3 regions of the Pantoea sp. GABEPS69 genome follow, and region 3 is predicted to be linked to each of the others. Evidence: predicted binding sites of a transcription regulator. Region 3 holds the regulator's gene; each other region holds the start of a gene.
What was found. The regulator LexA, encoded in region 3, represses DNA repair genes until DNA is damaged. The targets are predictions, from matches to a motif close to TNCTGTATGTACATACAGNA.
Positions count from the first base shown of each region.

Region 1 (7,539 bases), 1.1 Mb from region 3:
GTAATGCTTTCGATGTACTGCGGACGTCCGCGCGCCTTCCAGTCCTGCACCACGGCGTGCACTTCCTGATCGCGCACGAAGGCGCCGTGCACACGCACCGGCATGGAAGAGTTAGGCGGCATATAGAGCATATCGCCCATGCCCAACAGCGATTCGGCGCCGCCCTGGTCGAGGATGGTGCGCGAGTCGATTTTGCTCGAGACGGTAAAGGCGATACGCGTCGGGATATTGGCCTTGATCAGGCCGGTAATCACATCCACTGACGGACGCTGGGTCGCCAGCACCAGGTGGATGCCCGCGGCGCGCGCTTTCTGCGCCAGACGCGCGATCAGCTCTTCCACCTTCTTGCCGACCGCCATCATCAGGTCGGCGAACTCATCCACCAGCACCACGATATAAGGCAGTTTTTCCAGCACCGGCGGCGTCATATCCATACTGTCGCCCGGCTTCCAGAACGGATCGGGAATCGGACGGCCCATCGCTTCCGCCTGCTCGACTTTTTCGTTGTAACCGGCAAGGTTACGCACGCCGAGCGCCGACATCAGCTTATAGCGACGCTCCATCTCGCCGACGCTCCAGCGCAGCGCGTTAGCCGCGTCTTTCATATCGGTAACGACTTCAGTCAGCAGATGCGGAATGCCCTCATAGACCGACAGCTCAAGCATTTTCGGGTCGATCATGATAAAGCGCACCTCTTCCGGCGTCGCCTTATAGAGCATGCTGATGATCATGGTGTTAACGCCGACCGACTTACCGGAACCGGTGGTACCGGCGACCAGCAGGTGGGGCATTTTCGCCAGATCGGCGACCACCGGCTGGCCGGCGATATCTTTACCCAGCACGACCGCCAGCGGCGACGGGTTATCGCGGAATTTGGCGCAGTCGAGCACTTCGCGCAGGTAGACCGTCTGGCGATGCTTGTTAGGCAGCTCCAGGCCGACATAAGGCTTGCCAGGGATCACCTCAACCACGCGCACCGCAACCGCAGAGAGCGAACGGGCCAGATCGCGCGACAGGTTGGAGATGCGTGCGGCTTTGACGCCCGGCGCCAGATCCAGCTCGAAGCGAGTAATAACCGGGCCGGGCGAAATGCCGACCACTTCCGCTTTGACGCGATAGTCGCCCAGTCGCGCTTCGACCAGACGCGCCGTTTGCTCCAGCGCGAACATATCGACCGGCTCCTCTTCCGCAGGCGGCGAGGTGAGCAGATCGAGCGTCGGCAGCGGCGTGGAAGGTTTCTCCAGCGGCTGGTTATGACGCATCAGGAAAGGATGGATCAGGCTGTTATCCAGCGAAGCGGGCTGTGAGGCCGTCGGCTGCGCAGCGGCAGGCGCAGGCGTCTGAAACGCGGGCGTTGGCTCCGGCTCGGCAGCGAAAGCAGCGGCGGGTTCGAACGCGGTGGAGACCGTCGGCGCGGCCACGGAAACCGCGGGCTGGGCAGCCGCCGCTTCAGCAGGCTGCTGCCACGGCGTATGGGTCGCCGCGGGCGCTTCCGACTCGGGAGCGCTGGCGATGGTAAAGACTGGTTCGTTCGGTCCCTCATCCACCAGATCTTTCATCGGCGAGAAATCAAACGCGGCGGAGGTGTCCAGGCTAAAGGCAGGCGTCTTCTCTTCCTGCTCTTCGGCGCCGTAGCGCTGCTGCTGCTGAGCGGCAAACTGCTGCGCCAGCGCGGCTTGTTCGATCGCCTCTTCCGCTTCAGGCTCCTCTTCCTGCTGCCAGCTCTCGCCGTAGCGCTGCTGCTGCTGGCTGGCGAACGCGTCGCGCAGCTGCGCCTGTTCTTCAGCCTGCTGCTGTTGCTCCGACCATTCGGCGTGCGCCTCTGCAGGCCGTTCGGCCTCGGCGCGCTGCTGCTCCTGCGCTTTGGCTTTTTCTTCCGCCATACGCTGAGAAGGCAGCTTGATGCCGTAGGAGGCAAGCTCACGGCGCGTCGGCAGTTTTACCGGATTAGGACGCGGCAACGCCGGTCCAATCCCCTGCTTAACCTGCGGATTGTGGTTGGTTTCCGGGGCGATATCGAACAGCGGCGAGGAGCTTGCCTGCGCCGCTGCGGCGGCGGTCGCGCTCGCCGTTGCGGTCATCTCGGCATCGCGCCAGTTGCCCATTTGCGGACCTTCGTCCTCTTCCCAGCCGGTAAAGGCAGGCGCAGCAGGCTCTTGCGGCACGTCGAAACGATAGCGCGGCGGCTCGGCAGGCGCAGCGGGCTGTTCGGCCGCTGGCGTAAAGGCGCTGGCGGGTTGCTGAGCCTGAGGCGCAGAGAAGGCGTTAGCCGCCGTAGCCTGCACGGCGGCCGGCGTCGGTACGGCCGCAGCTGCTACAGGCGATGCAGCAGGCGTGGAGAATGTCGGCACCGATGGCGACGTATCGAAAGCTGGCGTAGCTGCAGCTGGCGTAACGGGCGGAGCCGCATCCGTCGTCGGGGAGGTGGCAGTCGGCGCTGGCGACACAACAGCGGAAACGCCTGCAGCCTGGGCGGCTGACGTTAGCGCGGCATCCGTTGCCGCAGCGGCTTTCGCCAGCAGCGGATCGGCGGCATCAGTCGCAGCGTGATCGGCCGGCGCGCGCGGCGCGGCAAGCAGCACATCTTCGTCATCCTGCGTGGCCGCCTTAAAGCGCGGCGCAACGTCAGCGTCAATCTCGTCCTCGTCTTCCTGCCACGGCTCGTCGCGGCGCGAACGGTTGCTGGCGAACGTCAGTACGCCCATCACCACGCCACCGATGCGCTCGGCGATGGTCAGCCACGACCAGCCGGTATAGAGCGTAATGCCCGCCGCCCAGACGCAGAGTAGCGCCAGCGTGCCGGTAGCCGGCGAGAACCAGGGCGCAATGGCGTTGCTCACCAGGCTGCCGATAACGCCGCCGGAGGCGAAATACCAGATATCGTCGGCATTGAGCGCGGCCAGGCCGCAGGTGGTCACCACCAGCGCCAGCACGCCGATCAGGCGCAGGCCGATAGCGAAATAGTCGATGTAGTCCTGCTGATCGCGCTGGCGAAAGGCGATCCAGCACAGTCCGACGATCACCGGCGGAATGGCGTAGGCCATCACGCCGAAGATAAACAGCAGCGTATCCGCCAGCCAGGCCCCCACGCCGCCGCCGAGATTATGAATCGGCTCATGCCAGGCGGTTTGCGACCAGCTCGGATCGGAAGGATTGAAGCTGACGAGCGAGACCATCAGATAGACGGCGAAAAGCGAGACGAGAATAAGCAACGCTTCCAGCAGACGGCGTCCACTGCTCAGCGGTTTTAACGAAACTTCTTTGTCTTCTGTGTATTCCTGGCTCAAGAGAACTCTCCAGGTGCCTGTAAATTATGAAGGCAACAGCGTCGGGCAAGCCCGACGCTGGTCCTGTATGAATTCACAGGAGTGTATCGAAATATCGCAGGTTTTGCACCTGCGCTGCGTTATCGGGTTTTGATCACCAGCCGATTGCTCTGTTTGACCTCTTCCATCACCACGTAAGTGCGGGTGTCGTTGACCCCCGGCAGGCGCAGCAGGGTTTCGCCAAGCAGCTTACGGTAGGCGGACATATCCGGCACGCGCGTCTTCAGCAGGTAGTCGAAATCACCGGAAACCAGGTGACACTCTTGAGTTTCCTCAAGTTTTTGCACAGCGGCGTTAAACTGTTCAAACACATCCGGCGCGCCACGATTCAGAGTAATCTCAACAAAAACCAGCAGCGACGCATCGAGATAGTGCGGGTTAAGTTGCGCGGTATAGCCAAGAATAAAACCCTGACGTTCCAGACGACGCACACGCTCAAGACATGGCGTAGGCGATAATCCTACGCGTTTGGAAAGCTCTACGTTGGAAATACGACCATCTTTCTGAAGCTCATTCAGAATATTTCTGTCGATTCTGTCGAGATCTTTTCCGGGGCGTTTCTTATTGTCTACCATTATTATTGTCTCTCTTAATTCCTTCCCTTTACCTGCCACGCCCTGGAAACGTTCACTGTTCAAGGCATTAGTGAAGCGAAGAATCAGAGCCTGTGCGCTGTCGCGCATCCATCCGCATGACGCATGTTGTCTGTCCACATCATGCGTCATTACCTATGCCAGGCTGAAATTTATCGGGAAAAAAGGGCAAAACGAGGAACGAAACCCTGTTTTGACTCTCTCCTTCTTCTTCGCTTCTGCCATTGTTTTCGCAAAAGCGCAGGCGATTGTCAAAGTAAAAAGACCAAATTCAGGACAAGATGCCAGACAGACCGCTGGGTAACTGTTTTTAAATGAGAATTTTTGTACTCTTGCACCAGTAAAAACCGATTATTGCCCCCTTTTAGCGCAGCCGACGTGCAGAACCCGCCGTTATCGTCTACGCCGCTTGCAGCTATCGGTAACAAAATTCCCCAGCCCTTTTTTTGCCACGGTAAATTCCCTACAATCCCAGGTCATGTTGTCAGCCGAATGAAACTGAGGATCATATGAGTACGGCCAAACACAGTAAATTGCTCATTCTGGGCTCAGGCCCGGCGGGTTATACCGCAGCGGTCTATGCTGCTCGCGCTAACCTGAATCCGGTGCTGATCACCGGCCTCGAAAAAGGCGGTCAGCTGACCACCACCACCGAGGTAGAGAACTGGCCCGGCGACCCGCACGATCTCACTGGTCCCTCGCTGATGGAGCGCATGCATGAGCATGCCGAGAAATTCAACACGGAAATCATTTTCGACCATATTCACACCGTCGATCTGCAGAACCGTCCGTTCCGTCTCACTGGCGACAGCGCCGAATACACCGCTGACGCGCTGATTATTGCGACCGGCGCTTCGGCGCGCTATCTGGGCCTGCCTTCCGAAGAGGCGTTTAAAGGCAAAGGGGTTTCCGCCTGCGCCACCTGCGACGGTTTCTTTTACCGCAACCAGAAAGTCGCGGTTATCGGCGGCGGCAATACCGCAGTGGAAGAGGCGCTCTATCTGGCGAACATCGCGGCGGAAGTGCACCTGATTCACCGTCGCGACAGCTTCCGCGCGGAGAAGATTCTGATCGACCGCCTGATGGAAAAAGTGCGCAGCGGCAATATTGTGCTGCACACCGATCGCACGCTGGAAGAGGTCGTCGGCGACCAGATGGGCGTGACCGGCCTGACGCTGCGCTCGACGCTGAACGAAGCGGAAACCGAGTCGCTGGAAGTGGCGGGACTGTTCGTCGCCATCGGCCATAGCCCCAATACGGCAATCTTCGAAGGTCAGCTGGCGCTGGAGAACGGCTATATCAAGGTGCAGTCCGGCCTGCACGGCAACGCCACCCAGACCAGCATCCCTGGCGTGTTCGCCGCAGGCGACGTGATGGACCATATCTATCGCCAGGCGATCACCTCTGCCGGCACCGGCTGTATGGCCGCGCTGGACGCCGAGCGTTATCTCGACGGGCTGGTTAAAAACGATCGGTAAGTTGTTAATTAGCTGATCTAACTTATTCAGGGCGACTGTTTTTCAGTCGCCTTTTTTTATGCCGCCGTGCTAGATTCAGGCGCCTGAAGAGCTACCTTCTTATCCTTTCCCGGATATCGACAACGCTACGGTCTCGCATGAACAAAACCCGGCAACAGGAACTGACCCGCTGGCTGCGCCAGCAACGCGCTTACGGCGGCCGCTGGCTGCGGTTGACCTCGCTGTTTGGACTGGCGAGCGCGCTGGCGATTATTGCCCAGGCCTGGCTGCTCGCCTTTTTGCTGCAGGCGCTGATTGTCGAACAGCGGCCGCGTGCCGATCTGCTTCTCCCCTTCGCCCTTTTGCTGCTCTGCTTTGCGCTGCGCGCCCTGTTCAACTATGCGCGCGAGGCCGCAGGCTTTCGCGCCGGCCAGGCGATTCGCCAGGCGCTGCGTCAGCAGGTGCTGGATCGCCTCTCCGCGCTCGGACCGGCGTGGATCCGCGGCAAACCGGCGGGCAGCTGGGCGACGCTGCTGCTGGAGCAGATCGAGGAGATGCAGGACTACTATGCGCGCTATCTGCCGCAGATGACGCTGGCGGCGCTGATCCCCTTGTGCATTCTGCTGACCGTTTTCCCGCTCAACTGGGCGGCCGGTTTGATTCTGCTGGGCACCGCGCCGCTGATCCCGCTGTTTATGGCGCTGGTCGGCATGGGCGCGGCCGACGCCAACCGCCGCAACTTTATCGCGCTGGCGCGCCTCAGCGGCGATTTCCTCGACCGACTGCGCGGACGCGAGACCCTGCGCCTGTTTCATCGCGCTGAAGCGGAAACCGCCGCTATCGCCGCCTCCACCGCCGATTTTCGCCAGCGCACCATGGAAGTGCTGCGCCTCGCCTTTCTCTCCTCCGCCGTACTGGAGTTTTTCGCGTCGCTGGCGATTGCGGTGGTCGCGGTTTACTTCGGCTTTTCCTATCTCGGCGAACTCCATTTCGGCGCCTGGGGAAGCGGCGTCACGCTGTTTGCCGGTTTCGTCGCCCTGATCCTTGCGCCGGAATTCTTCCAGCCGCTGCGCGATCTCGGCGCGTTTTACCATGCCAAAGCGCAGGCGGTCGGCGGCGCGGACGCTCTGGAGCGCTTTATGCGCGAAAGTCCGCAACCTGCCGCCGCCGAGGGCGCGGCGACGCTGCCCGACGACGCGCCGCTCGCCATGGTCGCTCAGGATTTGATAGCCTTGAGCCCAGCGGGCAAAACGCTGTGCGGCCCCCTCAGCTTTACGCTTGCGGCCGGCGAGCGCGTGGCGCTGGTCGGCCAGAGCGGCGCTGGAAAAACCGTGCTGATGAACGTGCTGCTCGGCTTCCTGCCCTATCAGGGATCGCTGCGCGTCAACGGCGTTGAGCTGCGCGAGATGAGCCGCGCCTACTGGCAGCGGCAGATCGCCTGGCTTGGGCAAAACCCGCAGCTGCCCGCCGGGACGCTGCAAGAGAATATCGTAATGGGGAACGGGCGTGACGACGTCGATCTGGACGCTCTGCTCGCCGACTGTGGCGTTAGCGAATTTTTACCGCGACTCTCCGCCGGCGTGCTGACGCCGATCGGCGACGACGGCGCAGGGCTTTCTGTCGGCCAGGCGCAGCGCATCGCGCTGGCGCGCGCGCTCTATAAGCCAGCGCGCCTGCTGCTGCTGGACGAGCCCGCCGCCAGCCTCGACAGTCGCAGCGAACAGCACGTGATGCGGGCGCTCGATAAAGCGTCACGCCGGCAGACCACCCTGATGATCACCCACCAGCTCGATGCGCTGCAGCAGTGGGACGCGGTCTGGGTGATGCAGGAGGGTCAGCTAACGCAACAGGGCCAGTGGCGCGATCTGATCGCCGAACCAGGTCCGTTTCGTCAGATGGCTTCGCATCGTCAGAAGGAGATTTACTGATGTCCGCCCTGCGTCCTTTCCTGCGCCTGTTTCTACGTCACCCCTGGCGGCTGTCACTGGGCGTGCTGCTTGCCATCGTTACGCTGCTCGCCAGCATCGGTCTGCTGGCGCTTTCGGGCTGGTTTCTCGCCGCCTCTTCGCTGGCGGGCCTCGCCGGGCTCTACAGTTTTAACTACATGCTGCCCGCCGCAGGCGTTCGCGGCGCGGCGATCTCGCGCACCGCCGCGCGCTATTT
Region 1 is NZ_CP118618.1:2,661,376-2,668,914, forward strand. Features, by position in the region: gene PVE98_RS13050 (DNA translocase FtsK 4TM domain-containing protein) at 1-3,287, opposite strand, end outside; gene lrp (leucine-responsive transcriptional regulator Lrp) at 3,407-3,901, opposite strand; gene PVE98_RS13060 (hypothetical protein) at 3,891-4,223, shown strand; gene trxB (thioredoxin-disulfide reductase) at 4,429-5,397, shown strand; gene cydD (heme ABC transporter permease/ATP-binding protein CydD) at 5,535-7,304, shown strand; gene cydC (heme ABC transporter ATP-binding protein/permease CydC) at 7,304-7,539, shown strand, end outside.
Region 1: PVE98_RS13050 (DNA translocase FtsK 4TM domain-containing protein) is a predicted target of LexA. The motif match lies at 3,349-3,368, and genes of this name have one in related genera.

Region 2 (7,539 bases), 1.5 Mb from region 3:
GCGCCTCTTCCGGCGTGCGGAAGTGCGACATCACGCGCGAGCGCAGATTGATGCTTTTCCCGATATAGAGCGGCAGCGTCTCGCTGTCGCCATGAAAGGTATAGACGCCGGGCTGATTGGGCAAACCTTCCAGCCATTCGCGCAGGTGTTCGGGATATTCGTAGATGGCAGCCGCGTCGAACTCGAGGCGGTGCGTGGCGGCACGTCGAACCAAGACAGACTCCTGTAACTGTGTATTCATACAGCATATCAGGCTGTTCAGGCTTTCGCCAGCGGGTTAATCGGTGAACATTGAAGCGGGATAAAATTTCCCCTGCCGGGCAGCAGGGGAAAAGGGGGCATTATTTCCAGAAGTCGTCGAACACCGTAATCGGCGGACGACGCTTGTGCTCGGTCTTCACATACCAGTTTTCGATGATCTTCGCCGTTTCCGGCGCGACGCTTTTGCCTTCCAGGTAGTCGTCAATCATCTCGTAGGTCACGCCGAGCGCCACTTCATCCTCCAGGCCAGGACGATCGTCTTCCAGATCCGCCGTAGGGCGTTTCAGGTAGAGGTGTTCCGGACAGCCCAGGGTTTTCAGCAGCAGCTTGCCCTGACGTTTGTTGAGGCGAAACAGCGGATTGATGTCGGTGCCGCCGTCGCCATATTTGGTGAAGAAGCCGGTAATCGCTTCCGCCGCGTGGTCGGTGCCCACCACCAGACCTTTGGTCATGCCGGCGATGCTGTACTGCGCCTTCATGCGTTCGCGCGCTTTTTCATTGCCGCGCACGAAATCGGAAAGTTCAACGCCCGCTTCTCTCAGCGCGCGTTCGCTGGCCAGCACCGACTCTTTGATATTGACCACCAGCGAGCGATCGGGCTGGATAAACGCCAGCGCGTCCTGACAGTCCTGCTCATCCGCCTGGACGCCGTAGGGCAGGCGCACCGCGATAAAGGCGTAGGCGCTGTCGCCGCTCTCTTCGCGCAGTTCGCTAATCGCCAGCTGTGACAATTTGCCCGCCAGCGTCGAGTCCTGGCCGCCGCTGATGCCGAGCACCAGGGTCTTCAGAAACGGATTGCGCTTCAGGTAGCTTTTGAGGAAATCGACGCTGCGGCGAATTTCCTGTTGCGGGTCGATAACCGGGTTAACGCCGAGTGCTGTAATGATTTCCTGCTGCAGTGACATGAATCTCTCCTCAAGACAGTGGCCTGTTGGCCCGTGCGAACCATTTATTAAAGCTAACGCGCATCGGCGAAAACAACAAGCCAAAGCGCCAGTTGTTTCCGGTTAACTGTTGCCAGATCAGGCAGTTTATTCGCGCGGCGCCGGTTTCTGCGCCAGGAAAATAAACATCAGGATCGCCAGCATAAAGCAGCCGAAGATGGTGCCGGTCATGCTGACGAGCGAAGTGCCGCCCAGCCCGGTGATGGGCACCGAGATCGCGCCGAATGAGAACATGCAGACGCCGATGACCGCCGATGCGCTGCCGGCGCGATGGCCCTGGCTCTGCATCGCCAGCGACGAGGCGGTGGTGGCGATCACCCCGTTGCTCGCGATGGTGAAAAAGAGCGCCACCAGCACCAGCGGCAGCGGTGCGGCGAGGAGGCCCGCCAGCAGCAGCAGGCTGGAGGCAGCAAAGGCCATCGTCAGGCCGCCCTTCAGCACGCGATATTCGCCCCAGAGCGGGCAGAGGCGCGCGCTGGTCTGCGAGGCGATCACCAGCCCGATGCCGTTCGCGGCGAAGCAGAAGCTGAACGCCTGCGGCGACAGGCCGTAAATCTGCTGCAGCACGAAGGGCGAGGCGCCGATATAGGCGAACATGCCCGACATCATAAAGGCCTGCGTCAGGCAGAAGCCCATAAAGGGACGATGAACCACTACCTGGCCCAGCGCTGCCCAGGCGGAGAAGACCGAGCCCTGGCTGCGGCGCTCGGGCGGCAGGGTTTCGTGCAGCTTCCAGCGCGCCAGCAGGATCAGCAGCAGCGCCGTCGCGCCCAGCACCACGAAGATGCCGCGCCAGTTAAGCAGCGTCATCAGCACGCCGCCCAGCACCGGCGCGCCGATCGGCGCCAGCCCGTTCACCAGCATCAGCAGCGCGAAGAAGCGCGTCAGCTCATGGCCGCTGTACATATCGCGCGCCACCGCCCGCGACAGCACCGCGCCGCCCGCGCCCGCCAGCCCTTCGAACAGGCGCGCCAGCAGCAGCTGGTGGATATCCTGCGCCAGCGCGCAGCCGATCGAGGCGATAAACAGCAGCGCCAGCGAAAGCGTCAGCGGACGCAGCCGACCGAACTTATCGCTCATCGGCCCGAACAGCAGCTGCCCGGCGCCAAGGCCGAGCAGGCCGGCGGTAAGGCTGAGCTGCGCCGTGGCGGTCGAGGTTTGCAGATCGCGCGCCAGTTCAGGCAGCGCAGGCAGGTAGAGATCGATGCAGAGCGGGCCGAGCGCCGCCAGCAGGCCCAGCGTGACGGCATAGACCAGTCGGTTATTGCGTGCAGGTGTCATTTGTCCTCTGAGGGGTTAACTAAGTTGTGGATCATCTGTTTGTAGAGGGTATGAAGCAGATCCGCTGACGCTTTCTGCGTCGTCAGGCGGCGAAAAGCGGTGCCTTCTATCAGCACCGCCAGCACTTCGACGCAGGCGGCGCGCTGCGGCTCGGTAAGGTGCGGATAGTCCGCGCGCATTTTTTCACAGGCGTTGTGAAACAGACGCGTCTCGGCGGCCTGCAGGATATCGCTGACGCGCGGATTGCGGCTCGCCTCGGCAGCAACCTCCAGCATCAGCATCTCATCCTCGTCGTGCAGGGTTTCGCGGCGGGCGATCATATCGGCGATATGGCTGGCGTCGCTCTGCGCGCTCATCGCCGCCACGCGGCCGTCGACGATGCGTTTCACCATCTCTTCGATCAGCGCGTCTTTACTGGGAAAGTAGCGATAGATCTGCCCGACGCTGAGGCGGGCGGCGCTGGCAAGCTGCGCCATGCTGGCACCGTGGAAGCCTGACTGACGAAAACAGCGCCGCGCTGCCGCGATGATCTCATCCTGGCGCGTGCGATGCCGCGCGTCGCGCGCCTCACGCTGTGGGTTCATCCTGCCTCCAAAAAGTAGTTTTGAGAGTGCTTATTCTCGCGCCGGATTATACGGGGCGATCCCATTAAGAACAGCTTTTTTACGCTAGCCTGACAGTTCAGACTGAACTTAAAAATGCGCCATAAAGTTGATTAATCTGCATTTCTGTTCCAGGCTTAAGCTTACATGGACAATACAATGAGGAACAACTCGATGAATAAAGCAATGGGATGTATCGCTGCGGCGCTGACGCTGGTCGCACTGTCTGGTTGTACGGCTTACGATCGTGCTGAGAGCTACGTGAGCAAGCCCGTGGTTAAGGATGTGAAAAAAGGCATGACGCGCGATCAGGTTCGCCAGATTGCGGGCCCGGCTTCTACTGAAATCACTATGGTTCACGCACGCGGCACCTGTCAGACTTATGTGCTGGGCGAGCGTGACGGCAAACCGCAGACCTACTTCGTGAGCTACAGCGACACCGGTCGCGTTATGAACTACGGTTTCCAGAGCTGTAAAGAGTACGATACCGATCCGCAGGCTGCTCAGTAAGCCGCGAAGCGACAGAACAGAAAGCAAACGGCCCGTCATTGACGGGCCGTTTTTCGTTATGGCTGCTCAGAGTCCTGCGGGACGCGGCACCTCGATATAGTTGCCGCTGATATCGCGCTGATAGTAGTGGCCCTCCTGCACGTAAAAACGACGGCCGTTAAAGTCGAGCACGCGCAGCGCGCCGTCCGGCTCGGCTGGCGGCTGCACCACCACATAATTTTCGCCCTGACGCTGATAGTAAGCGCCGTTGAGCATGTAGTAGGTCAGGCCACCGATCAGCACCGCGGTCGCCGCCTCCGGCAAAAAGCGCAGCGGGCCTGGACCGCCCCAGCCGCGGCCGTGGCCGCCCCAGTGTGGACCCGGGCCGGGACCCCAGCCGCCGGGGTGAGCAGAGACAAGCGCTGGCGACAACAGCGTTAACGCCAGCAGCGAGGCGATAACTTTTTTCATGGGTTTTCTCCTGCGATAACTGCCTGAAGCATTCTCTTTTTACGCTGTGAAAACAAGCGCAGAGGCGCGACTTTTTCCTCTCTTTACCACGTTTAACGCTTTCTTAACGGCGTCGCCATAAAGGGGGCGGATTGTGAAGTGCGGACATAAAAAAACCGGGCGCGATGGCCCGGTTTATTGTCATACAACGCGCGCTTAGCGGTGCGCCAGCTCTGCGTGCTCGTCACTCTCCAGCACCGATTTGTCGGTCATGCCGAGCCAGCGGCTGGTGAGGGAGCCAGCGGTCATCGAGCCGTTGACGTTGAGCGCGGTACGGCCCATATCGATCAGCGGTTCGATAGAGATCAGCAGGGCGACCAGCGTCACCGGCAGACCCATCGCCGGCAGCACGATCAGCGCGGCGAAGGTCGCGCCGCCGCCTACGCCCGCCACGCCTGCCGAGCTCAGCATAACGATACCCACCAGCGTGGCGATCCAGACCGGATCGAACGGGTTAATGCCGACGGTCGGCGCAACCATCACTGCCAGCATGGTTGGGTAGAGGCCTGCGCAGCCGTTCTGACCAATTGTCGCACCGAAAGAGGCGGAGAAGCTGGCGATCGATTCCGGTACGCCCAGGCGACGCGTCTGAGTTTCCACGTTAAGCGGAATGCTTGCGGCGCTGGAGCGGCTGGTGAAGGCGAAAGTGATCACCGGCCAGACCTTGCGGAAGAAGCGCAGCGGGTTGATGCCGTTAACCGACAGCAGCAGCGCGTGCACGCCGAACATAATCGCCAGACCCAGGTAGGAGGCGACGACGAAACCGCCCAGCTTGATAATGTCCTGCAGATTGGAGCCGGCGACCACTTTGGTCATCAGCGCCAGCACGCCGTAGGGGGTCAGCTTCATGATCAAACGCACCAGCTTCATCACCCAGGACTGCAGGGTATCGATCGCCACCAGCACGCGCTGGCCTTTGGCTTCGTCATCCTTCAGCAGCTGCAGCGCGGCCACGCCGAGGAAGGCGGCGAAGATCACTACGCTGATGATCGAGGTCGGGCTGGCGCCGGTCAGATCGGCAAACGGATTTTTCGGCACGAAAGAGAGCAGCAGCTGCGGTACGGTGAGGTCCGCCACTTTGCCCGCGTAGTTGCTCTGGATCGCGGCAAGACGCGCGCTCTCCTGCGCTCCCTGCACCAGCCCCTCGGCGCTGAGGTGGAACAGGCCGGTGACCAGCACGCCGACCAGCGCGGAGATCGCGGTGGTAAACAGCAGCACGCCAATAGTGAGCAGGCTGATTTTGCCCAGCGACGAGGCGTTATGCAGGCGCGCGACGGCGCTGAGGATCGAGGCGAACACCAGCGGCATCACGATCATCTGCAGCAGCTGCACGTAGCCGTTGCCCACGATATTGAACCAGCTAATAGAGGTTTTCAGCACGTCGCTCTGCGCACCGTAAATGGTTTGCAGCGCCAGGCCGAACAGCACGCCGATCACCAGACCGACCAGCACTTTTTTCGACAGGCTCCAGCTATCACGACCGAGGCGCGACAGCAGCAGCAGCAGCGCGACGAAGGCTGCGAGATTGAGAATCAGAGGTAGATCCATATTGGCTCCCGAAAGACACGTCCGGCGACAGCTATTAGCGCCGGAACGCCAGATATTGTGACGCACGAATTAAGTGGCGGTATGTTACCAGCTCACTCGGGCACCGACTTATATCCAAATGGAATGCCTTATAACCAGACAGCGTTTTCTGCTGCTTTAATGCGCTTTTTGGGTGGAAATCAGGCGAGAGACGCCATTTTGTAGCGTATCGAACAGCTGAGAGGTCCAGCCCTGCGCACCAAATGAGGGCGCGCCTGCCGGAAACCACAGCGAACAGCCGACCAGTATCAGGCAGAGCGTGCGCTCAAGCTGGTTGCCTTTCTGGCTTCTCAGGATCGGCAGACGAAAGCGCCAGCGGCACGGCCACAGCAGCGGCACGCCGGCGGGCGTCAGCATATCGGCAACGATATGGCTGAGATAACCCAGCGTCATTCCCTGTAGTACGTCAGCGGGCAGCAGCCAGTCATCGGGTACGTTTATCTGAAACAGCCACAGGCTGGCCGCAACGGCCAGCAGGCTGTGGGTAAAGCCCCGGTGACCAAACGCGCGTGCTATTGGATAGGAGAGCCACTTTAGCCTCTGGCCGAGCAAAGATTTGGGGTGGTCAATATCGGGTAGCAGGCAGGTAAGCAGCGTGGCAGGGATAAGATGCCACCAGTCGGCCTGCGCCAGCACGGGCGTCAGCTCCGCGCGCTTAGCGAAAATAGCGGTGGCAATAGCGAAAATTACGTGGCCTTCGCCCGTCATGATAAAACCTGGCTGCAAACTGTCGATGCATCCAGTATAGGGATTTATCCAGTAAATGAGAAGTTGTGACGCTGTAACGAAGCGTGAATTTTTTTAGCGAAACGGCGACATTGCGCCGCCGTTTCGTCGTGTTTGTCAGCCGCAGACAGAGAACGCAGGCTATCAGGCCGCGACTTATGACCTGCGAGACGCTAGCGCGCCAGCCAGCCGCCGTCGACCGCCAGCGTGTAGCCGTTGACATAGTCAGAGGCTGAAGAGGCGAGGAAAACCACCGGCCCCATCATATCTTCCGGCACGCCCCAGCGCGCGGCGGGGATGCGTCCGAGGATCTCGGCGCTGCGGCTTTCGTCGCTGCGCAGCTGTTCGGTATTGTTGGTCGCCATATAGCCCGGCGCAATGGCGTTAACGTTGATGCCGTGTTTCGCCCACTCGTTCGCCATCAGTCGCGTCAGGCCCATCACCGCGCTTTTTGACGCCGTGTAGGAGGGAACGCGAATGCCGCCCTGGAAAGAGAGCATCGAGGCGATGTTGATAATTTTGCCGCCCTGGCCCTGTGCGATAAACTGGCGCGCCACCTGCTGCGACAGAAAGAAGACGCTCTTACTGTTGATGTTCATGACGTCATCCCAGTCCTGTTCGCTGAAGTTCAGCGCGTCTTCACGGCGGATAATCCCGGCGTTGTTGACCAGAATGTCGATTTTGCCTGCGGCGGCCACGGCTTTCTCCACCACGCCCGGCACCTGTTCGGTGCGGATAAGATCCGCCTGCAGCGACCAGAAGCGACGGCCTAGCGCTTCGACGCGCTGCTGCGTTTCTGTGGGATCCTCGCGGTTGACGCCGACGATATCGCAGCCGGCCTGCGCCAGCCCCAGCGCCATCCCCTGGCCGAGCCCGGTGTTGCAGCCGGTGACCAGCGCGATTTTCCCTTCCAGATTAAATGCGTTGAGTATCATGAGAGCGCCTCCTTTGTTAGCGCAGATCGCGGATGTTGACATGATCCATGTCGTCGAATACCTGATTCTCGCCGACCATGCCCCAGATAAAGGTGTAGCGTTCGGTGCCGACGCCGGCATGAATCGACCAGCTGGGCGAGATAACCGCCTGTTCGTTATGCACCAGCAGATGACGCGTCTCCTGCGGCTGGCCCATCATATGAA
Region 2 is NZ_CP118618.1:2,254,168-2,261,706, reverse strand. Features, by position in the region: gene cho (excinuclease Cho) at 1-214, opposite strand, end outside; gene nadE (ammonia-dependent NAD(+) synthetase) at 342-1,166, opposite strand; gene PVE98_RS11120 (multidrug effflux MFS transporter) at 1,293-2,486, opposite strand; gene PVE98_RS11115 (TetR/AcrR family transcriptional regulator) at 2,483-3,070, opposite strand; gene osmE (osmotically-inducible lipoprotein OsmE) at 3,263-3,598, shown strand; gene PVE98_RS11105 (DUF6515 family protein) at 3,665-4,048, opposite strand; gene PVE98_RS11100 (L-cystine transporter) at 4,244-5,635, opposite strand; gene PVE98_RS11095 (metal-dependent hydrolase) at 5,792-6,382, opposite strand; gene kduD (2-dehydro-3-deoxy-D-gluconate 5-dehydrogenase KduD) at 6,574-7,335, opposite strand; gene kduI (5-dehydro-4-deoxy-D-glucuronate isomerase) at 7,352-7,539, opposite strand, start outside.
Region 2: PVE98_RS11095 (metal-dependent hydrolase) is a predicted target of LexA. The motif match lies at 6,400-6,419, and genes of this name have one in related genera.

Region 3 (7,539 bases):
TTTCATATCCGCGCGGTAACCGGCGCGCAGCGCCAGCCAGTCCAGCACGCGGTATTCGCCGCCGACGCCGGCGTACTGGCTGCTCTCTTCCGATTTAAAGCGTTTCGTTTCGGTAAGATCCACATCCAGCGCCGCGGTAAAGGGTCCGCCGTTCCACGACAGGCCAGAGGTCACCAGCGGACGGATCTGGTAGGTGTCGCGATAGCCGTTGGTCTCTTTGGTTTTCAGATCGCGCGACACCAGGTTCTGTCCGGTGACGCCCAGCGTCCAGTTGTCACTCAGCGGCGTCGCTAAACCGGCGTCGATGTTGAAACCGGTATTATCGTTGCGGTAGCGGCTGCCGTTGAGGTCGTTTTTATCGTAGTTGTAGATGCTGGCGGTGTAGTTATAGAGCCAGGTTTTCTGGATCTTCGGCGTGACGCCGATCGAAACCGGATGCCCCGCCACGCTGAACTCGTGCGCGACGGCGATGCCGTAGTCGGTGACCAGCGCCGCCAGTCCGTTTGCGCTGGAACGCAGGTTATTCTGGTCGCCCGGAACGGGAGTAACGGTGCCGTTTGCCACGCCGTCGAGATAGGCGATGTCGCTCTGCGCCACGTTGGCGCGCAGATGCACCGTGCCATACGCCTTAGTGATAAAGGCGAAGGGCAGCGTTTCGTTGGGAACGGTCACCGCCAGCGCGACGCCCGCCGTGCCGTTGGCCTTGTTGCCGCGCAGGTCGCGTAGCTGGTTCGCCACGTCTCGCGACGCCGTTTTCAGCTGCGGATAGCCGTTAAGATAGTCGCGGAAGGTCAGGCCATTGATTACGCCACGATAGCGATCGACGGTATCGCTGATGTCATCGACTTTATCGACCATCTTGTCTTTATCGGTAATCTGCAGGCCAGCAGAAGGAAAAATAATGCCGACGTTATCGTCCGGCTGCGCGCGCGTCATCAGCGCCGGGTTCGCCAGCACGGCGGAGCTCCACGTAGAGGACGCAACGCCTGTACCGCCCATCGCGTCGTTGCGCGCGTCATACCAGGTCCCCGCGGCCATAGCGGAAGAAGAGATAAAGAGCGCGTTTAAAACAGCAGGATATAAAAGCGCAGAGCGCCGGGTGGTTTTGTTCGCCATTTGTCTGCCATCACCTTGATCAGGAAAACATTCATCATCGGAATTTGTCGTTAGCGCTATTGTGAATCTCGGCTAACGGTTCATTGCTGTGAATTCAGTCGTAACAGCACTGTTATTCGCCGGATTGGATGTTTTAGCTACAAATCGGCGCTTTTATTATTTAGCGGGGTAGTCAAAAAGGATATTAAGGCCAGCAGTTGCTTAAGGCCTCATGAACATTAGTGCTTAACCTAGTGAGTTGTAAAGCAAAACTATAATTTTGTTATTTTATGTCTCAAAGATGTTGGCACTGATTAGCATTACAGGAACAACTTCATCAACCGGATACCGGTCTAATGCATTGATATTAATAGACCATGACAGGGATTGTACTGAAAGCGCGCAACTTAAGCGCAAGCGCGTCTGCTGTGATAAGATAACATCTCGTTTTTAGCGGAGAATCACCATGTCGACAATGACGCCAGAAAAAATCATGACTCAGGCGGAAAAGCTCTGCCTGCAACGCGGAGTGCGTCTGACCGCGCAGCGCGCTGAGGTGTTACGTCTGATGGCGGCGCAGCATGGATCGATTAGCGCTTATGACCTGCTGGATCAGCTACGCGCCAGCGAGCCGCAGGCGAAGCCGCCGACGGTTTATCGCGCGCTCGATTTTTTGCTGGAACAGGGTTTTATCCATCGCGTGGAATCAAACAACAGCTACGTGGTTTGTCATCATTTTGAGGCACCGGCGCATACCTCGGTGATGCTGGTATGCGATCGCTGCGCGGCAGTCACTGAAAAACAGGCGCAGGGCGTCGAAAATATCATTGCCGATTTGGCTGGCGAGGCGCGCTTTACGCTACGGCATAGCGTGATTGAGGCGCATGGACTCTGCACCAGCTGTGCGGAAGTCGAAGCCTGTACGCATCAGGATAGCTGTAGTCACGATCATGAGTCTGAAGGGAAAAAGCGCGGAAAAAGAGGCTAAGCGGCACTTCCCTGTGCCGGTCGCTCAGGTCAATCCTGAGCGAGGAGATTACCAGCGGTAATCTTTATTCTGGGTTTCCCAGTCTGAGACTTCTTTCTCTGCCTCATCCTTAGCGTAACCGTAGCGTTCCTGAATTTTGCCGACAAGCTGATCGCGTTTGCCTTCGATAACCTGCATGTCATCGTCGGTCAGCTTGCCCCATTTTTCTTTGAATTTGCCTTTGAACTGCTTCCAGTTACCGCTCGCTTCGTCTTTATTCATGTCAGACCTCCACGTCATCCTTAGTTTTACATACCACCACACATTGGCAGTACGACAATACAAAGCGCTGCTGTGTCGCGCTGTTGTAAGGTAATTGTAGTAGACGAATCGGCAACTGGCGGATAAATACAGAATAATCCGTCAGGCGCTGCGTTTTACGGTTGACGCAGCACGCGTAAATTAACTTTGAAACCAGCGATTTAAGCGCCATTCGCGCCGCCAGATCAGCCAAAGCGAAACGCCGCGCAGCGCAAGAAACACCGTGACCGCCAGCCATAAGCCGTGATTGCCTAACCAGGGAAGAGTCAGCAACGTCAGGAAGTAGCCAAGCGCGGCCATCGCCATACTGTTGCGCATTTCGCGTCCGCGCGTCGCGCCGATAAACAGGCCGTCCAGCAGATAGCACCATACGCCCGCCAGCGGCAGAACGATCTGCCAGATGAGATAGCGATCCACCAGCTGCCGTAGCGACTCTAGCGAAGTCAGCATCGACACAATAGCGTCGCCGCTCGCCGCGTAGATGAGCGCAAAGGCCAGCGCGACCATGCCCGCCTGTCGGCAGGCGGCGTGCCACACCGACAGCAGTCGCTCTCCGTCGCGCGCGCCGTAGGCCTCGCCAGAGACGGCTTCCACCGCGTAGGCGAAGCCGTCGAGCGCATAGGCGGTAAAGGTGATAAACATCAGCAGTACGGCGTTAGCGGCGACAATCTCCGGCCCCAGTCGCGCGCCGATAAGCGTCAGCGATGCAAAGCAGAGCTGCAGCAGCAGCGAACGCAGCATAATGTCGCGATTGAGGCGCAGCAGGCGGCTGATATCGCCGCGCCAGCTCTCTTTCAGCATCGCTATCGAGATGCCGCGTAGCTTCAGTACGCGCCACACCATCGCCAGCCCAACCGCCAGCGTGACATATTCCGCCAGCGCCGTGGCGCTCGCCGCTCCTGCCACGCCCCACTTCAGACCGAGCACCAGCCACAGGTCGAGCAGAATATTGACCGCGTTGCCCACCACCAGCAGCACAACCGGCGCGCGTGCATACTGCACGCCCAGCAGCCAGCCGAGGATCACCATGTTAGCCAGCGTCGCCGGCGCGCTGAGCCAGCGGATATCAATAAAGATCGCGGCCTGCTCCTGCACCTGCGGATCGCCGCCCGCCAGCCGACCTGTCAGCGCGCTGAGCGGCTCGCGCAGCAGGATAAACAGCAGGCCCGCCAGCAGCGCCATCAGTAGCGGCTGCGTCAGGGCGCGCGCCAGCGCCTGCGTATCGCGTGCGCCAAAGGCCTGCGCGGTGATGCCGGTGGTGCTCATGCGCAGAAAGAGTAAAAGCATAAAGACGAAGCTGGTCGCGGTCGCGCCAATCGCTACGCCGCCAAGGTAAACCGGACTGTCGAGATGGCCGATAACGGCGGTGTCCACTAGGCCAAGCAGCGGTACGGTGATATTGGAGAGGATCATCGGCAGCGCCAGCCGCCAGAGTTGTCGGTCGTCAGCAGAGAAGAGACGCATCAGCCGGTCCATGCCTGAAAACGTAAAAAGAAGCGAGGCGGCCCCGGCGCGACATTAGCCGCAGGAGGCGCGTGAAAAGATTATCGTACAGACGCCTGACGAAGGGATGCAGGCGTCTGAAGGCCAGCGGTCAGAGCCACTCGCCGTTGCGCACCACGCCTACCGCCAGACCTTCGACGGTCAGCGACTGCGTGCGGGTGTCGACGATAATCGGCTCGAAGTCGTTGTTTTCCGGCAGCAGATGAACCACGGTGCCCTGCTTTTTCCAGCGCTTTACCGTGACTTCGTCATCGATGCGCGCCACGACGACCTGACCGTTACGCACATCCTGCGTTTTATGCACAGCCAGCAGATCGCCATCCATAATGCCGATATCTTTCATCGACATACCGGCGACGCGCAGCAGGAAGTCAGCAGAGGGCTTAAACAGGTCGGGATCGACTTTGTAGTGCGTTTCAATATGTTCCTGCGCCAGTAGCGGCTCGCCGGCGGCGACGCGGCCGATTAGCGGCAGTCCGTTGGACTCTTCCTCTTCCATCAGCAGGCGAATGCCGCGTGATGCGCCGGAAACGATCTCGATAACACCTTTACGCGCCAGCGCTTTAAGGTGCTCTTCGGCGGCGTTGGGGGAACGGAACCCCAGCTGCGAGGCGATCTCCGCACGCGTTGGCGGCATGCCCGTCTGGTTGATATGGTCGCGAATCAGGTCATAAACCTGTTGCTGCCTGGTGGTTAATGCTTTCATCCCGCCCCCTGGTTGTTTATACAGTCGCTGTGAGTATATACAGGTATTGGCGAAATGAAAACCAAAACCCAGGGAAATAACAGCCGTTTGGGCAATTCTGGAAAGGCTATCGCAAATGGGTCCAGAGCAGCGCGATCCAGACAAACAGCGCCAGTATGATAGCGAGCAAGACGGCGGCGGAACCCATATCTTTCGCCCGCCCCGCCAGCGGATGCCGCTCCTGGCCGATGCGGTCGACCACCGCCTCAATGGCGCTGTTAAGGATCTCGACGATGATCACCAGCACCACCGATCCGATCATCAGGATGCGCGCGACGGAGTCGACATCCAGCCAGCAGGCGATGACGATGGCGACGATGGCGGCCGTGGCTTCCTGACGAAACGCGGCCTCATGCTGCCAGGCGGCGCGTAGCCCCTGCCACGAGTAGCCTGCCGCTTTCACTATCCTGAGTAAACCGGTGGTATTACTTGCCATTGCGAGGGAACCCTTTTAGTTGTTTGACGTCAATGTCTGGGCCAGGTGCGTTTGGCACCACCACAGATCTTCGCAGCACTTTCTGATATGCTTGCGGCGCTTTGCTAACAAGAGGCTTCATGTTGTCTATGTCAGGTTGGCGTAAACTTTATTATAAATTGTTGAATTTACCACTTTCCATTCTGGTAAAAACGAAGGCTATTCCGGGCGATCCCGTCTCCGAACATGGACTCGATCCGACGCGGCCGATTATGTACGTGCTGCCATACGATTCCAAGGCGGATTTGCTGACGCTGCGCCAGCAGTGTCTGAAGCATAATTTGCCCGATCCGCTGTCGCCGCTGGAAATCGACGGCGCGCTGCTGCCGCGCCACGTGTTTATCCACGATGGCCCGCGCGTATTCCCCCATTTCGGGCCGAATACGGAATCGGTGAAAATTTTCCACGAGTATCTCGATCTGCACCGCAACAATCCTCAGCTCGATATCCAGATGCTGCCGGTCTCGGTGATGTTCGGGCGCGCGCCTGGCCGCGAGGTTCAGGGCGACGATACGCCGCACCTGCGCGAGCTTAACGGGGTTGAGAAGTTCTTCGCTATCATCTGGCACGGCCGCGACAGCTTTGTGCGCTTTTCCCCCACGGTTTCGCTGCGCTGGATGGCGACGCAGCACGGCACCGATAAATCGATCGCGCAGAAACTGGCGCGCGTGGCGCGCATTCATTTCGCACGCCAGCGTTTAGCCGCGGTCGGCCCGCGTCTGCCGGCGCGTCAGGATCTCTTCAACAAGCTGCTGCAGTCCAAGGCGATTGAAAAAGCGGTGGAAGAAGAGGCGCGCAGTAAAAAGCTTTCCCATGAGAAGGCGCAGCAGAACGCCGTCGAGATGATGGAAGAGATCGCCGCCGACTTCTCCTATGAAGCGATCCGCGTCACCGATCGCGTGATGGGCTGGCTGTGGAGCCGTCTCTATCAGGGCATCAACGTCAACGGCGGCGAACGCGTGCGCCAGCTGGCGGAAGATGGCCATGAGATCGTCTATGTACCCTGCCACCGCAGCCACATGGATTATCTGCTGCTCTCCTACGTGCTTTATCACCAGGGTCTGGTGCCGCCGCATATCGCCGCAGGCATCAACCTGAACTTCTGGCCAGCCGGCCCGATTTTCCGCCGTCTGGGCGCATTCTTTATTCGCCGCACCTTCAAAGGCAACAAACTCTACGCCACCGTGTTCCGCGAATATCTCGGCGAGCTGTTCAGTCGCGGCTACTCGGTCGAGTATTTTGTTGAAGGTGGGCGCTCACGTACCGGCCGTTTGCTCGATCCGAAAACCGGCACGCTGGCGATGACGCTACAGGCGATGCTGCGCGGCGGCAAGCGACCGATTACGCTGGTGCCAATCTATATCGGCTATGAGCACGTTATGGAAGTGGGCACTTACGCCAAAGAGCTGCGCGGCGCGGCGAAAGAGAAAGAAGGCTTTATGCAGATGGTGCGCGGCCTGCGTAAGCTGCGCAATCTGGGCCAGGGCTACGTTAACTTCGGCGAACCGCTGCCGCTGGTGAACTACCTCAACAAGCAGGTGCCGGAGTGGCGCGACGCCATCGATCCGATTGAACCGCAGCGTCCCAGCTGGCTGACGCCGACTGTAAACGATATCGCGGCGCGTCTGATGGTGCGCATCAACGAAGCGGGCGCCGCCAACGCCATGAACCTGTGCGTGACCGCGCTGCTCGCCTCGCGTCAGCGTTCGCTAACTCGCGAGCAGCTGATCGAGCAGCTTGAGTGCTATACCGAACTGCTGCGCAACGTGCCCTATTCGCCGGAATCGACGGTGCCGCCGCTTTCAGCGGAAGCGCTGCTGAACCATGCCATGAGCATGAATAAGTTCGAAACCGAGCAGGACAATATCGGCGACATCATCATTCTGCCGCGCGAGCAGGCGGTGCTGATGACCTATTACCGCAACAATATTCACCATATGCTGGTGATGCCGTCGCTGATCGCCGCGATTATTCAGCAGCACCCGAACCTGAGCGAAGCCGAACTGCTGCGCCAGGTGCGTCTGATTTACCCGATGCTGAAAAGCGAGCTATTTCTGCGCTGGGAAATCGACGCGCTGCCGGCGCTGCTGAGCGCCCTCTGTCAGGAGCTGGCGCGTCAGGGGCTGATTACTCTGCAGGATGGACAGCTGCGCCACACCGCCGCGCGTTATCGCACGCTGCAGCTGCTGGCCGCCGGCATCCGCGAGACCCTGCAGCGTTTCGCCATCACCTTCTCGATCCTCAGCGCGAAGCCGACCATCAACCGCGGCACGCTGGAGAAAGAGAGCCGTATGCTGGCGCAGCGTCTTTCGGTGCTGCACGGCATTAATGCGCCGGAGTTTTTCGATAAGGCGGTGTTTACCACGCTGGTGCTGACGCTGCGCGATGAGGGTTATATCAGCGACACTGGCGACGCTGACGTCGAGCGTACGC
Region 3 is NZ_CP118618.1:3,732,367-3,739,905, forward strand. Features, by position in the region: gene PVE98_RS18175 (conjugal transfer protein TraF) at 1-1,116, opposite strand, end outside; gene zur (zinc uptake transcriptional repressor Zur) at 1,562-2,083, shown strand; gene PVE98_RS18185 (CsbD family protein) at 2,132-2,344, opposite strand; gene dinF (MATE family efflux transporter DinF) at 2,525-3,847, opposite strand; gene lexA (transcriptional repressor LexA) at 3,978-4,592, opposite strand; gene PVE98_RS18200 (diacylglycerol kinase) at 4,699-5,067, opposite strand; gene plsB (glycerol-3-phosphate 1-O-acyltransferase PlsB) at 5,196-7,539, shown strand, end outside.